3 regions of the Desulfosporosinus sp. FKA genome follow, and region 1 is predicted to be linked to each of the others. Evidence: riboswitches for the same ligand, from Rfam matches in the RefSeq annotation. Region 1 holds a riboswitch; each other region holds the start of a gene.
The links. A riboswitch is a leader RNA that binds a small molecule or an ion and turns the genes downstream of it on or off. The one in region 1 is predicted to bind cobalamin.

Region 1 (4,526 bases):
AAAGGAATGTTGCGAAAAAGCTGAGATGGTTCACCACGCCAAACCAGTTGCCCCTGATTTAATACAATTATTTCATCCGCCCTGTTGATCACTTCTTCACTGGAATGCTCCGCCAATAAGATGGTCAAAGCTCTTTTTCGGCGCAAGTCATCAAGGGTTGCGTAGATCTCTAAGCGTCCTGCAGGATCAAGTTCTGATGTTGGTTCATCAAGTACTAAGATTTCGGGTTCCATGGACAAGACTCCTGCAATGGCTAAACGTTGTTTCTCACCCCCGGATAATTCCTCGGTCAAACGCTGGTTATATCCTTTAAGCCGTACTTTTTCTAGGGAACGATCAACTCGATGTTGGATTTCTTCTAAGGGAACTGAAATATTACGGGGACCAAAGGCCGTATCTTCTTCCACGGTACGGCCAAGGATTTGAGTTTCCGGATCTTGAAGGACAAGGCCCAAAATTGTGGACATAAGCTGGACAGGTGTTTTTCTCACGTTTCTGCCTGCCACTTTAACCTCGCCGGTTAATTCCCCCTCGAATAGCTGAGGTATTAGTCCGTTGAGGCATAGACTCAAGGTTGTTTTCCCGGCTCCGGCAGCTCCCATCAGGACAACGAACTGTCCTTTGTTTAGGCTGAGATTAATACCTTGTAAACTTGGTTGGAGAGAATTTGGATATTGATAGGAAACATTATTAAGTTCAATGGCTTTGTCATTTCCGTCGTGAATACGATCTCTTGCTGTTGTTTCGATTACCATTGTTTCCTCAGTTTCCTCCTTACGAGCCTAAATGAGCCGTGTCCCTTTGATTGCTTTATAGGCTAGCGCCGAAATAATTACATTAAGGGCCGAACCGATGACGAGAAAGGGCAGTAACCCAAGAGTCCCTCCCATTCCCATAATCGGCAGCATCGCAAAGGAGGATACAACTCCATTGAGGATTATGCCTGCAATGGCTGCCGGAATAAGGCCGAAAGTTTTATTCACCCAACGATAAATCACGGCCCATAAGGCCATTTGCACAGCAATATAAATATGAACGGGGATTGTCAAAGGGAAGCCAACAACAGCCGATGTTAATAAATGGCCAAAAGCAATGACTACTGCTCCCTCAATTCCTCCAAAGGCAAGAGCACAGAAAAATCCCGGCGCCGAATCCATACCAATGGTTCCCACTGGACTGGGAATCTTAATCAGTGCCCCCACATAACTCAAGGCCAGAAAAATAGCCATAATCGAAAGCCGTTTAACATTCCAGGCGGACAGCTTGACGTCCTTAGCTTCTACGTTAATTTGACTCATCGAATTTTTCCTCCCTAATACTTCATTGTACTTTTTTACGAAAAACAATTTCATCCTACTATCTGAACCGAATCAGTTATTGAATGACTACAATCTTTTATGTTTTTTGCTTTATGTTTAATATATCAGCTCACCAATTTTGACCAGCATTAATTGATTTAGGTTCGAAGTGATAAAGTCTCCTCTAATAGCTGAAGATGCCGAGAAAACAAGACATGTCGACGGACCGGCGGATTTACTTAAGTCTAAACCGCAGGATTGATGAATAAACAATTGCCGTTTAGCGTTTGAGGCAAGCTGCTGGGCTTCTGTTAAAATCCCTTTTGAGCCTACAGGAATAATGTCATGGATCCCGGGAGTTGCCAAGAGTTTTCTTATCTCCATGATCTGTACTATTTCCGGGTCCTCAGGATCGCTAAGTTCTGAGCCAACTTTCGGCAAACCCAAACAATATACCTGATCTCCGGCTTGTGAAGTTCCAATACGCAGCCGATCTTTAGCAACAGTACCAATAACACTGATACCAAGGCCAGTCTGCTGGGTTGGCATATTTTTCTCAGTGCTTACAGCCATGGAGAGAGAAAGACCGGCAAAAGCTAATTCTTCTTTCACCCCCTTTAATAGTTCATCACCTGCTGGATCGGGTTCGTTAGAAATGGCAACGGTCATAATTTGAGGCTCTGCGCCCACAGCTAAGACTTCTGATAAGGCAACCCTCGTGGTCATTCTTCCTGTAACTCGCCAAGATACTTTAACGACATCGAAATCCTTCTGTCCAATTGCTCCACAGGAATCACAAGACACAATGAGATATTGTTCCGGATTAATTAAAACAGCTTCAATATCCCGCCCCTGATACCCCAACTCTTATTCAACTCCTTTCCCCAAACAAAACAAAAAGTTCATAGTCATAAATCCGCCTTGAAAGACAGAATTTTGACCATGAACTTTGCCTTGATTCATGTTCTACATTATAGGCAGGTCTCCTGACTTAGAATCAACGACTTATACGCCTTCCCGGCTTCCCAGTGGCTTAAGCATAAGTCTCCTCGTTTACAGTGGTGGGTCCGTCTGGGATTCTCACCCAGTTCCCTATTCTCCCTTATTAAGGGCACCTATAATGTCTTTAATTAATCGTATTTTAATCCATAGAGGTTGAGATTACAAGAGTTTTTTGAATCTTCGACCTACCAAAAGCCGCCTCCTGCTGAGCATTAGCTCCTATATTGATTTCTAATCAGAGCTAATTCTTTACGCCTCTTGACAAATTCTTGAACTTGGTCTTTCAGCCAGACTTGAAAATGTTCCTTCAAATAATCTTTTGTCAAGCGGCTGCCGGAAGGACCAAACTCCCAATGCCAGGAATTCCCCTGATCCGAGGGCAAGATCGTCGCTTCTTGGCCGCAAAAGGGACATAGAGCGTGATCGGGAGCAGGGAATTTCCAGAGATCAGACCAACAGGTAGGACATCGTCCGGTTTCCAGCTGATGAGGATTACCGAACAAGGATTGTCCGAGAGCTTTAATTCGCTCTTTGCCTTCCGGATCAACTAAGGCTTCACCAGGAAGAGCACCGATAAACATATGGGCGTCTTTAACGTTCAACCCCAAAAACCGTGCATAAGTAATAAGGGCAGAAAGAGTATACCCTTCCCAACCTTTTATTCCAGCTGTCCCGATAATTACACAAGGCTTTCCCCAAATCTGATCAATTTGTTGAGCAAGAGCGATAATCCGGTCTCCGAAAAGTTTTGTAATTCCTGCGGGACCCAAAGCGTAGCAGGGCGACGAAAAAATAACTCCATCGGCTTCTTTGATCCGGTCAAATAAGGAATATAAATCATCATCCAAGGAACAGCGCTTATCCTGGCCTAAGCAGGCATAACAAGCTTTACACGGCAGCAGCTTTAACTCTGTCAACTTTACTAGGTCCAGCTGCACCTCCTCTCCCACGGAAGCGGCGGCTTCTTTAATCAGAATTTCCCCATTGGCTAATTTTCGCTGGGAAGCCACAATTCCCAATACTTTTCTCAAGCTTAAATCCTCCTTATTATCATCATATTTTTTAATTATCTCTATAAATCAAGCATGTACCATATTATACCATCAATATATTCTTATTACTGTCTTACAAGTAAATGGATTCATTAAAACTCTAATTCTGGAGAATCTAATAGAGAATTAAATTTAAGGAGGAATAGCCCACATGAATGTTAAGAAAATGCCTCAACCTAATACCGGAATTAAATGTGTTGTTAACACCTGTCATTATTATGGTACAGGAGATCATTGCCATGCAGAGAAAATCGAAGTTCAATCCCCCAATGCAACAACTACTACAATGACAGATTGCGCTACCTTCCTTCCCGAATAACCCTAGAAGATTTTTTACCATGATTTTATCATAAATAGGAAAGTCTAAGGCTAGTTTTATAAAGACAAGCCTTAGACTTTTTTATTTTACTATCGGAAAGTAAGTGCATCTAGGCAGCCGCCTGCACCAGAGGCTTGGTGCCAAGTTTTCTTTATCCTTAAGGTAATCTCGTAACAAAATCAGGATATCCCGTATTTTAAATTTTTATCGTCTTAGTCACATCTCTACGTCCTCATGCATATTAAAGTGAGAGATTATATTTATCCAGTTTTTAAGGCCCTTCGTTAACTTCAGCTTTAGCTGAACGAGTTCACTTAGGCCCAAGAGACTTCCTAAAGGTAAAGGAGGAAATCTTATGTCGAGACGTTTGTATAGATCGAGTCAAGATCGACAGCTTGGCGGCGTATGCGGCGGAATAGCTGAATACTTAGATTTGGATCCCAGTCTTGTTAGGATAGGTGCTTTACTTCTTCTTTTAGTGGGTGGAACAGGTTTTTTGGCCTATCTTGTGGCCTGGTTCATAATACCAAGTGACAAAAATACCTAACTTATGAACTCCGCTGGCATTAATAACATAGCCACTTCTTCAAGTGAGGATGATCCCATACCTTCTCCACTGGAGACTTTCGCCATCGAAGCCCCGATGTTCAGCTTTAGCTGAACGAGTTCACTGACTATTCTTCTTTATCTTTGCTCCCATGCTGCAGAATAAACATCTTGTAATATAACCCTTCTTGAGCCAAGAGTTCAGCATGAGTCCCCCTCTCCACAATTTTACCATGGTGGAGGACTAAGATAAGATCGGCATCCTGAATCGTTGAAAGCCGATGAGCAATAGCGATGGTTGTTCGTCCC
Region 2 (4,526 bases), on a different contig from region 1:
AAAAAGTGCTGCCAGAGGAATTACCTGTCATGAAAGTAGATATAAATTTTACTGCTATACAAATGCTTCATATTTTTGATTATCTTTCAGAATATTGGTTTTTTATGGGATGAATTGGAATCTAATACTATGGGTACTGATCCTAAGCTGGAGTTGAGTGTGAAATAAAAGCAACATAGAAGGAAATTAAAGAAAATTGGAGAAGATATGGGTTGGTGGTAAAAGTTGGAGAGTGAATTAATGTTTAGGGTACTGGGCGTTACGATAGTCTCTACTTCTGGAGTTCGGAAGATGGGTTGGAGCAGGTAAAAATAATTTGTTTGGATTAGGTCAGTTGGATTTTGTCAGTGTGATTTAAGGAGGATTGCTATTGTGGTGAATATAGCGAATCAGCAAAATAAAATTTACAACTATAAAGATTATTTAAATTGGTCTGATGATCGAATTGAGTTAATTGAAGGGCAAATTTATGCAATGACTCCGGCACCTTCTCGACTTCATCAAAAAGTATTAGGAAATTTGTTTTTTCAAATTAAAGGTTATTTGCAAGATAAGAATTGTGATGTTTATATTGCACCCTTTGATGTTCGCTTAAAGGAAAAAGATGAAAACAAGGATGAAGAAATAACTACCGTTGTTCAACCGGATTTAGTCATCGTTTGTGATCCTTCGAAGTTGGATGACAGGGGATGTAACGGAAGTCCGGACCTTATTGTTGAAGTGGTCTCCCCTTCAACAGCTTCAATGGATTACATACGCAAATTAGAACTCTATGAGAAGTTTGGAGTTAAAGAGTATTGGATTGTTCAGCCGATAGATCAAGTTATGATGGCTTATCGATTAAATACTTATGGAAACTATGAGCGAGCTAAGATTTACGATAAGACGGGTAGCGTGCGGATAGAGGTTTTGGAGGGGTTGGAAGTGGATTTGTTGATGATGTTTGAGAAGTAAATAACGTGGAAAGAAAATTAATGAGGATTGAGATTGATCTGGATGACGTGGGTGTGGTTAATTATGTTAAATTCGAAAAGCTAATCGCTATCGTCGGCTTAAATGATTATGTAGAATTCGATGAGGCTCCGTTCCCGATGCGATGCGAGGCAAAGCTGAGCTCGATCAGATTATCTAAATTTATCCGTTTAACCCATTAAAATGTGTTGTATACTACAGTCTCTCGGAATTAAGGGGGCGTAAATTACAGAAACGTAGCCAAAAGCCCACGGTTTTAATCGTGGGATGAAGGCGGCTTCGTAATTTCATGTAAATGTAAATGTCTTAGCACTATGATAAACTAGTATTAGTTTGATCTTTGAAAACTGGATAGAGTAAGAGGTTCTGATAGCTAATGCGTCTATCAGGTAAAACTCTATGTGTCGTCAAGAAAAAAGACGTTAAAACGATCGTTTTCAAAGAAACTGTGGTAGCTGGTAACAGGCTATCAGCCTAGAGTACCATTGTGTACTGCTCTAGGACGGGCTAATGGCATAGCCCTGAACTTGGGGTCATACTCCGATAGCAGAAATGTACTTCGGTTTAATCACCCAAGAATCCCATCGGCTTTAGCCGTGGGAGTGTCAAAAATACAGGCAAATGGAACTGAAAGCTAAATATTGATTTTGCACAGAAACCTAATTGAGAGTGGACGGTCACGCCACTGTTCGGAGCCAGCAGAGGCATCATAACCGCTATCACTGCTTACTTTTAGAAGGTGAAACGAGGGGAGATACAAGTGATTCGACAGAGAAGCGTAAGCGAGGAGAGCGAGTTTAGATTAAATATAGGCTTCAGCTATGGCTTTCTTTCCACATTGTCCGAAAGGCTTAGATGTTGACACAGAGGAACCGTCCCCCTGTGTCTCTTTTGCGAAGTGAATTGCCTAATTGAGGCTTCTAGAAGTCAATAAATTCATTTGACAAACTAAACAAACTATTTTATTATTCTTATAGTTAACACAATTAAATAAAAAATTTTTTATAGGTGCCTCAAATCGAGGATAATAGGGAACCAGGTAAAAATCCTGGACGGACCCACCACTGTAGTTAGACGTTGAAAATGTACATATGCCACTGGGTAACTGGGAAGGCGTACATTTGAGTCTATAAGTCAGGAGACCTGCCTATAAAATAATGCAAAGAGGACAAAGGTAAAGTTCTAGCTTTTTTTAAGCTAGAACTTTTTTGTTCTTAGTCAAAATTACGGGGAGATTGCTATGGAAGTAATTGCCAAAATTAGAATTGAGAAACTCAAGTTTCCGAATAATGAGAAGCCGGTACTTAAAAACATTAATTTAGAAATTAAGCAAGGAGATTTCATCGTCATTACCGGGGGGGTGGCCTCGGGAAAATCAGCATTATTACACGTCATAACAGGTGCGATTCCTCATTACCATAACGCAGAATTAACAGGAACCGTAACAATTATGGGGCAAGATATTAAAGAAATGCCTCTCAATAGAATGTCGGACTATATGGGATACATGATGCAGGAGCCCGATAATCAAATCATTAGTTTAGATGTCTACGAGAACGTTGCCTTCGGACTCGAAAATCAAGAACTTCCTTCTGCACAAATTGAGCAGGTTGTAAAAAATGCGCTGGAGTTTGTGGGCTTGCGTGGTTACGAAGAAAGACAAACTTCGTCTCTTTCAGGCGGGCAGGCCCAGCGCGTTGTTTTAGCGGGAGTATTAGCCCTCAAAGTTCCGATTCTAATTCTTGATCAACCGACTGCCGAACTGGACCCACAAGGCCGCCAGGAGATATATAAGAGGCTGGGGGAGTTAAATGAAACTCAGAATCTCACGATAGTTTTGGTTATGGACCGGATTGAAGAAGTGCTTAATTATGCTAACAGAGTTTTAATGCTTAAAGACGGTGAAATTAGTAAAGCTTACTCACCCAGGGAATATTACTGGGCCCAAATCAAGTACCGGAAAGAACTGCTCAGAGATAGCAGGCATTATACTCTTGACAGTAATAAACCCAGGGAGAGCATAGCTAAAATCAGTAATGTTTCTTTTCTGTACAATAATCAATTGCCTGGTTGTGAAGAAATTAATTTAGAAGTTTATAGGGGCGATTTTTTATCAGTCGTCGGTTTAAATGGTTCAGGCAAATCGACGTTGGCGAAATTGCTTATCGGTTTGCTAAAGCCTGCTATGGGTGAAATTCGCTTGTTTGATCAGATAATTGCTAAAAGAAACTTGAGCAAGATTTTGGCACGTGTCGGATTTTTATTTCAAAACCCAGACCATCAGATCTTTGCCAGCACAGTGGAGGAAGAGGTGGGCTTTTCCTTAAAGCTAAGGGGTGAACGAAATGATAATCTAAATCAGAAAGTTGATGAATGTTTGCAATTCGTAGGACTGGCGGATTACAAGGAAATGCATCCCCAGCGTCTAAGCCGTGGTCAGCGTCAACTTCTGGCATTAGCCTCGATACTTGCCGGTGATCCGGAGTTCATTATTACTGATGAGCCTACATCTGGCCTGGATGAGAACCAAGGTTACATGATCATGGAGAAACTCTATGACTTAGCGAATAACGGCAAAACCATTCTGTTGATTACCCATGATCTGGCCATGGCAAAAGACTATTCAAACCGCTTAGTTGCCTTATATAAGCATCGCATCAGGCTGGATATTGAGACAAAAGACATACAGCGACATTGTGAGGAACTGAAAGCTATTGGCCTGAATTTCCCAAACACTGTTACTTTCAAGGAGGTTTATGATGACACTGGCACTTCCGAAGTTTGATCCCCGTACTAAGCTTGTTTGGTATAGTTTGATGATTTACTTTTCATTGTTAAGTCAAACTGCTGCTCAATTAGGAATCACTTTACTGGGATGTATTATTTCCTCGTTAATTCTAAGTGGTTCATTTAAACACTCTAAGGCTATGGTCATCATTCTTTTGCTTTTGGGACTTCAGATCTTGATTATTCAGTTGCTGTTTTGCCGGGAAGGTACTTTGGTCTATCAATGGGGTATCTTTAAAATCTACAGTGATGCTCTGCCGCTGGCGATTACCGGCATACTGAAAGCGACACTTATTTTCTATGCCAGTCTACAGTTCTTTACCTCTGCTTCAGCTCAAGACTTTACCCTGATGCTCATAAAATTTAGAATTCCTTATCGTTTTGCCATGCTGGTGGGATTAGGTGTTCGTTTTTTGCCCCTTATGAAAGAAGAATACCAGTCGATTATCGACAGCCAGCGAACCAGGGGCCTTAAAATGGATAGCGTTTGGGATGATCTGAAAGCAATTATTCCAACATTCCTGCCCTTTTTGTATCGCGCTGTTCGTCGCTCAACGGAAATAGCCTTAGCTATGGAGTTAAGAGGTTACGGACGGAGTAAAAACCGAACGTTTTCATCGGAAATTGTCCTGAAGTATTACGATGTTGTCTTAATTGCCTCGATGTTTTTGGTAATAAGCCTCAGCATTATTACAAGGCTGTTGCCATTAATCTAAGACCATAATTAATGATTTAAGGAGGAGAATAAAGTGAAAGAAAAATTGTTG
Region 3 (4,526 bases), on a different contig from region 1:
GATACTATAATTATAAAGCAAAAAAGGTATAACTTCCTCAGTATTTTGAGGTGCTACACCTTCTTACTATAATGGGACTTTTTCAGTGGCCTCCTTACAAGAAGTGGGAGTCTTACGATTGGATAAATCTCAGAAAAAAAGTTCGAAACTATGTTTAATCTTCCACAAATCCAAAACCTCTCATAGCATGAATAATATGCAGCTTCATAGCAGTTTTAGCTCCCTCAGCATCTCGAGCTGCCAAAAATTCCATAATCATGCGATGATCATTTAGCGTATTGCGAACCATTTCTTCATTGGTATCTGACAAAGGAACTCCTTTGTTGATAGCTTGATAAAGAACAGGCATCAGTTGATTCATAAACTCATTATGGGTCGCTTTAGCAATGGCTTGATGAAAGGCCTGTTCTACTTCAGTTCGATCTTCTTTTTTAATGATCAGTTCTTCTTCTAACTTGCCATAATACAAAATTCGCTCAAGTTCTTTATCAGTTGCACGTTTTGCGGCATAATAAGCCGATTGCGGTTCAAAAATGAGCCGCATTTCGTAGAGATCTTGGATATCTGGTTTAAATGCAGAAAGCTCTTTTAAGCCATATGCCTTGTTCAAATCCAGGTTGTCTTTGACATAAGTTCCTTTACCACGCTGGATTTCCAAAACATTATGAGCAATTAAGATGCGAATAGCTTCTCGCAGTGTCGTACGACTCACTTGTAATTTTCCTGCAAGCTCATTCTCATTGGGAAGCTTATCACCTGCTGAAAATTTTTTGTCGATAGTAATCATTGCCAGGATGTCTTCCGCGACATCCTCCACTAAGCTTCTGCCTTCCCTAGCCATCATCTGCCTCCTTTTCAGAAAAATCCGGTCATCTGCCAAGAAACTTCATTCAGTTAACAACTGGACTACTTAAACTTAATAGTGATATCTACAATTTCAGGTGTATTTCCCAACCTAATTGGCGGGCCCCACGTTCCATATCCTGAGGAAACGATGAGTTGAAAGTTTCCTTTTTTAAGGTAGCCCCAATCGTCTTCAAAGATTCGGCGAGTAATTAAGCGAATCGGAAACAACTGTCCTGCATGAGTATGCCCTGATAGCTGTAGGTCAACCCCTTGCTGAACAGGTTCCTCCAATTGTAATGGTTGATGATCCATAACGATAATAGGCAGAGAGTGATTAACTCCCTGAAGCAAGGTCTGTAGAGATTTTCTCTGAACCCCATTATAACGAGCTCCGGATCGATCATCTCTGCCAACTAAATAGAAACTTCCATCGATTTCCTGACTGCTGTCCTTCAAAACTCTTACACCTGCTGCCTCCAAATATTTGACGGCTTCTTCAGCATTTCCTCCAATATACTCATGATTGCCCAACACGGCAAAGGCCCCGTACTGAGCTTTCAATTTTTCAAAGGCTTCCGTCATTTCCTGCTTATTAACCGCTTCAACATTCTCGTCAAATACGTCGCCCGCAAACAGTACAAGGTCAGGCTGCAATTGATTGATCATCCCAACCATCTTAGTAAGATAACTATTATGAATGATCGTACCGAGATGGATATCCGATACCATCACAACATGCAATTGTTTCAGCGAGCCCGCCTGTTTGGCTATTGTAATATCATAATGATTTATGCGCGGGTTTCGCGCATTCCAGGCCCCGTAGCCTACAATTCCCAGCACAAGAACGAAGATCGCCAATCCGAAAGCCGGATTTAGACCCTCCTTCAGAGGAATAAGATGAAAACTATAGTTTACTAAACGCATGAGATCGATGGCAGCAATGATTAATAAAAAGTAAAACATAAAGGCCATCCAATAGGCCCCAATGAGATTTAACCCTTCGTAAAGCCCCTGCGGCAGATATTTTTGCAAAAAGCGGGCAATTAAATAGGACAATGAAATCAGCCCAAAAACAAGCCAATAAACTTTTAGAGGAATAAAGGGGACATAGCTAAATAAAGCTTGCCAGCCACGCAGGCCGATATAATAATTAATTCCTCCATAGACAAGAAAGAAAACAACTCCTATTAGAATGAAAAACGGATTAATCATTTAAACACTTTCACCCCCGATTTTATAACTATAACACAAGGTTTACATTTAATGAACTTGCTGTACAAAATCACTTCATTCATGTTATTATTAGAATTAACTAAATAGTTAGGAATAAGTGATCCCTTCCTGAGGGAAAAGGATTGAAAAGGAAAGTCAGTTAAAGGCTGACGCGGTGCCCGCCACTGTAAAAGGGAATCAATTCACACAATGTCACTGGGACAAACCTGGGAAGACGTGAGTTGATAATGATCTTGAGCCAGGAGACCTGCTTATTCTTAAGCCAAACTACCTACGGGAATGTTAGGGGGTATATATTTGTATTATCTTTAAGCCCTTCTCTTAGGAGACGGGCTTTTCGTTTTGTCTGACGCGGTTGAACAATGCAATGAATTACTTATTAGGAGAGAGAGACTATGAATAACGCCGCCAAAGATATTTGGGATCGTCACCGCTGGCTTCCTTATGGAGTTTCTGTGACTGGTATACACTTGCTAGGTATAATCATGCTGCTATTAAATTTAAAACAATTTCCTCAGTTACTGGGATTTGCTTTTCTCGCCTATACCTTAGGCCTGCGTCATGCCTTTGATGCGGACCATATTGCGGCCATAGACAATACAGTTCGCAAAATGATTCAACAAGAACAAGACCCTATGGGGGTCGGCTTTTTCTTCTCGATTGGTCATTCAACCGTTGTCTGTATCATGTCCATCATTACTGCTGTTTCTATGCATTGGGCACAACAAAACATCCCCCAAATACAAAATTTCGCCAGTATAATAGGAACCGCAGTTGCCGGAGGATTTCTTTTGCTTATAGGACTGTTTAATCTTTACATTTGGTTTGATATCTTTGGCTTTTTCAAGAGAATGCGTCAAGGTGAATTTGACGAAGAAAACCTTGACGAACTTTTATTGAATCGAGGATTCGTAAGCCGTTTTTTTAAACCCCTCTATCGATTTATAAATAAAAGCTGGCATGTTTATCCTTTAGGCTTTCTCTTCGGGCTTAGTTTTGATACAGCTTCGGAAGTTGCTTTACTGGCCATTTCTGCTACACTCGGTACTAAAGGCATGCCCATGACAGCAATTCTTTCTCTGCCTGTTATATTTGCTGCAGGCATGAGTTTGATGGATACAGCAGACGGGGTTTTTATGACGACAGCATATCATTGGGCTTTTTCTACCCCTCTGCGCAAAATTTATTATAATCTTTCGGTTACAGGTTTATCGGTTATTGCCGCCCTCGTCATTGGTATTATTGAACTTGCTCAGATACTCTCAACCAAGCTGGGTTATCATAGCAGTTTTTGGGTCTGGATCCAAAGTCTCAACTTTGGTTCTATCGGTTACATACTTGTCGGTCTTTTTGTTATTACTTGGGCAGTTTCCTATATCATATGGAAAGTTATGGATTTAGAAAATTGCCTGAATTAATTCCCCTTCGCGCTATTGCTATTGATCACTAACGGAGGTTAACAAACATGATCATTCTTTTGGGGGAATCTGCAGCAGCACGTGAATTAAATACACAGCTAACCGCTAGAAAAATTGATGTTATTCAGAGACAATACTGGTCTGAAGAAACTCCCCTGCCATCTCATCCAGCATTAGTTATTGATGCAAGTCACCCTTCTGTGAGCAGTAAATTTACTGCTTTACGACGTCGGTGCGAGGAACTGAACATTCCTTTTATCCGCTTAGAGCGGCCGGAAACTAAAGTTCCCTCCAGCCCTTTAATTTTCCCTGTCTACCATTGGGAAGAAGCTCTAGTCCTGCTTGAGCAACGTATTAACACCTTGCGCAAGCTAAAAGACCGGACAATTACCGTCTTTATTACAACAGGAAGCCATCAGCTTCAATCAATTACCAGTAGTTCTTTTGCCCAATCAGTGCGTCTCGTGGCAAGAATTTTACCCGAAGGGCATTTAGTGCAAAAATGTCGGGAAGCCGGTTTACATCCCCGGGATATTGTGGCAATGCAAGGCCCATTTTCCAAAGAAATTAATAAAGCCCTTTTTAAGTTTTATGGCGCAGATATTGTTCTAACACGCGACAGTGGTCTCGCCGGAGGGACAGACACAAAGATTTCGGCAGCTTTAGAGCTTGGTTTGGATATAGTTCTGGTCAGAAAAGCAAAAACCAATAATGGTTTAACCGTAAACAGCCCTCAAGAATTACTTAATTGGCTGGATCAAAAATTTTCCAATCACGCACTCACTTGAAAGCCCTGCTTCTCTGAGCCTTAGCGAAAGCGAACCGTTGCTTGACAGAATAACAAAATCGGTCTGCCAATGATTATCCATCAGCAGGCCGATTTGTAATGTGATGCTTCTTTTTTGACAAACCAAATACTAGCGGCTTTCCAAATCTTGTTTTTTGCTTTGGAATTCAGCGGAATCAATCTCTCCTCGTGCATAACGTTCACGCAGTATATCCAGGGCGCTATTATGGGTGCTAAATCCC

Region 2: linked by a shared signal. The riboswitch ahead of B5771_RS19110 (ABC transporter ATP-binding protein) and the one ahead of B5771_RS06460 (AIR synthase related protein) in region 1 are both predicted to bind cobalamin.
Region 3: linked by a shared signal. The riboswitch ahead of B5771_RS01085 (HoxN/HupN/NixA family nickel/cobalt transporter) and the one ahead of B5771_RS06460 (AIR synthase related protein) in region 1 are both predicted to bind cobalamin.

The regions. Positions count from the first base shown of each region.
Region 1 covers NZ_NAHZ01000022.1:45,569-50,094, reverse strand. Annotated here, with positions in the region: gene B5771_RS06470 (energy-coupling factor transporter ATPase) at 1-755, opposite strand, end outside; gene B5771_RS06465 (ECF transporter S component) at 783-1,298, opposite strand; gene B5771_RS06460 (AIR synthase related protein) at 1,416-2,162, opposite strand; cobalamin riboswitch at 2,257-2,432, opposite strand; gene B5771_RS06455 (flavodoxin family protein) at 2,513-3,331, opposite strand; gene B5771_RS06450 (DUF1540 domain-containing protein) at 3,504-3,671, shown strand; gene B5771_RS06445 (PspC domain-containing protein) at 4,027-4,218, shown strand; gene B5771_RS06440 (ABC transporter transmembrane domain-containing protein) at 4,346-4,526, opposite strand, start outside.
Region 2 covers NZ_NAHZ01000032.1:471,846-476,371, reverse strand. Annotated here, with positions in the region: gene B5771_RS19120 (Uma2 family endonuclease) at 373-954, shown strand; gene B5771_RS19115 (hypothetical protein) at 960-1,154, shown strand; cobalamin riboswitch at 1,962-2,138, shown strand; gene B5771_RS19110 (ABC transporter ATP-binding protein) at 2,213-3,757, shown strand; gene B5771_RS19105 (energy-coupling factor transporter transmembrane component T) at 3,732-4,475, shown strand; gene B5771_RS19100 (hypothetical protein) at 4,509-4,526, shown strand, end outside.
Region 3 covers NZ_NAHZ01000010.1:35-4,560, forward strand. Annotated here, with positions in the region: gene B5771_RS01075 (FadR/GntR family transcriptional regulator) at 155-841, opposite strand; gene B5771_RS01080 (metallophosphoesterase) at 907-2,058, opposite strand; cobalamin riboswitch at 2,158-2,349, shown strand; gene B5771_RS01085 (HoxN/HupN/NixA family nickel/cobalt transporter) at 2,475-3,497, shown strand; gene B5771_RS01090 (precorrin-6A/cobalt-precorrin-6A reductase) at 3,545-4,285, shown strand; gene B5771_RS01095 (SHOCT domain-containing protein) at 4,415-4,526, opposite strand, start outside.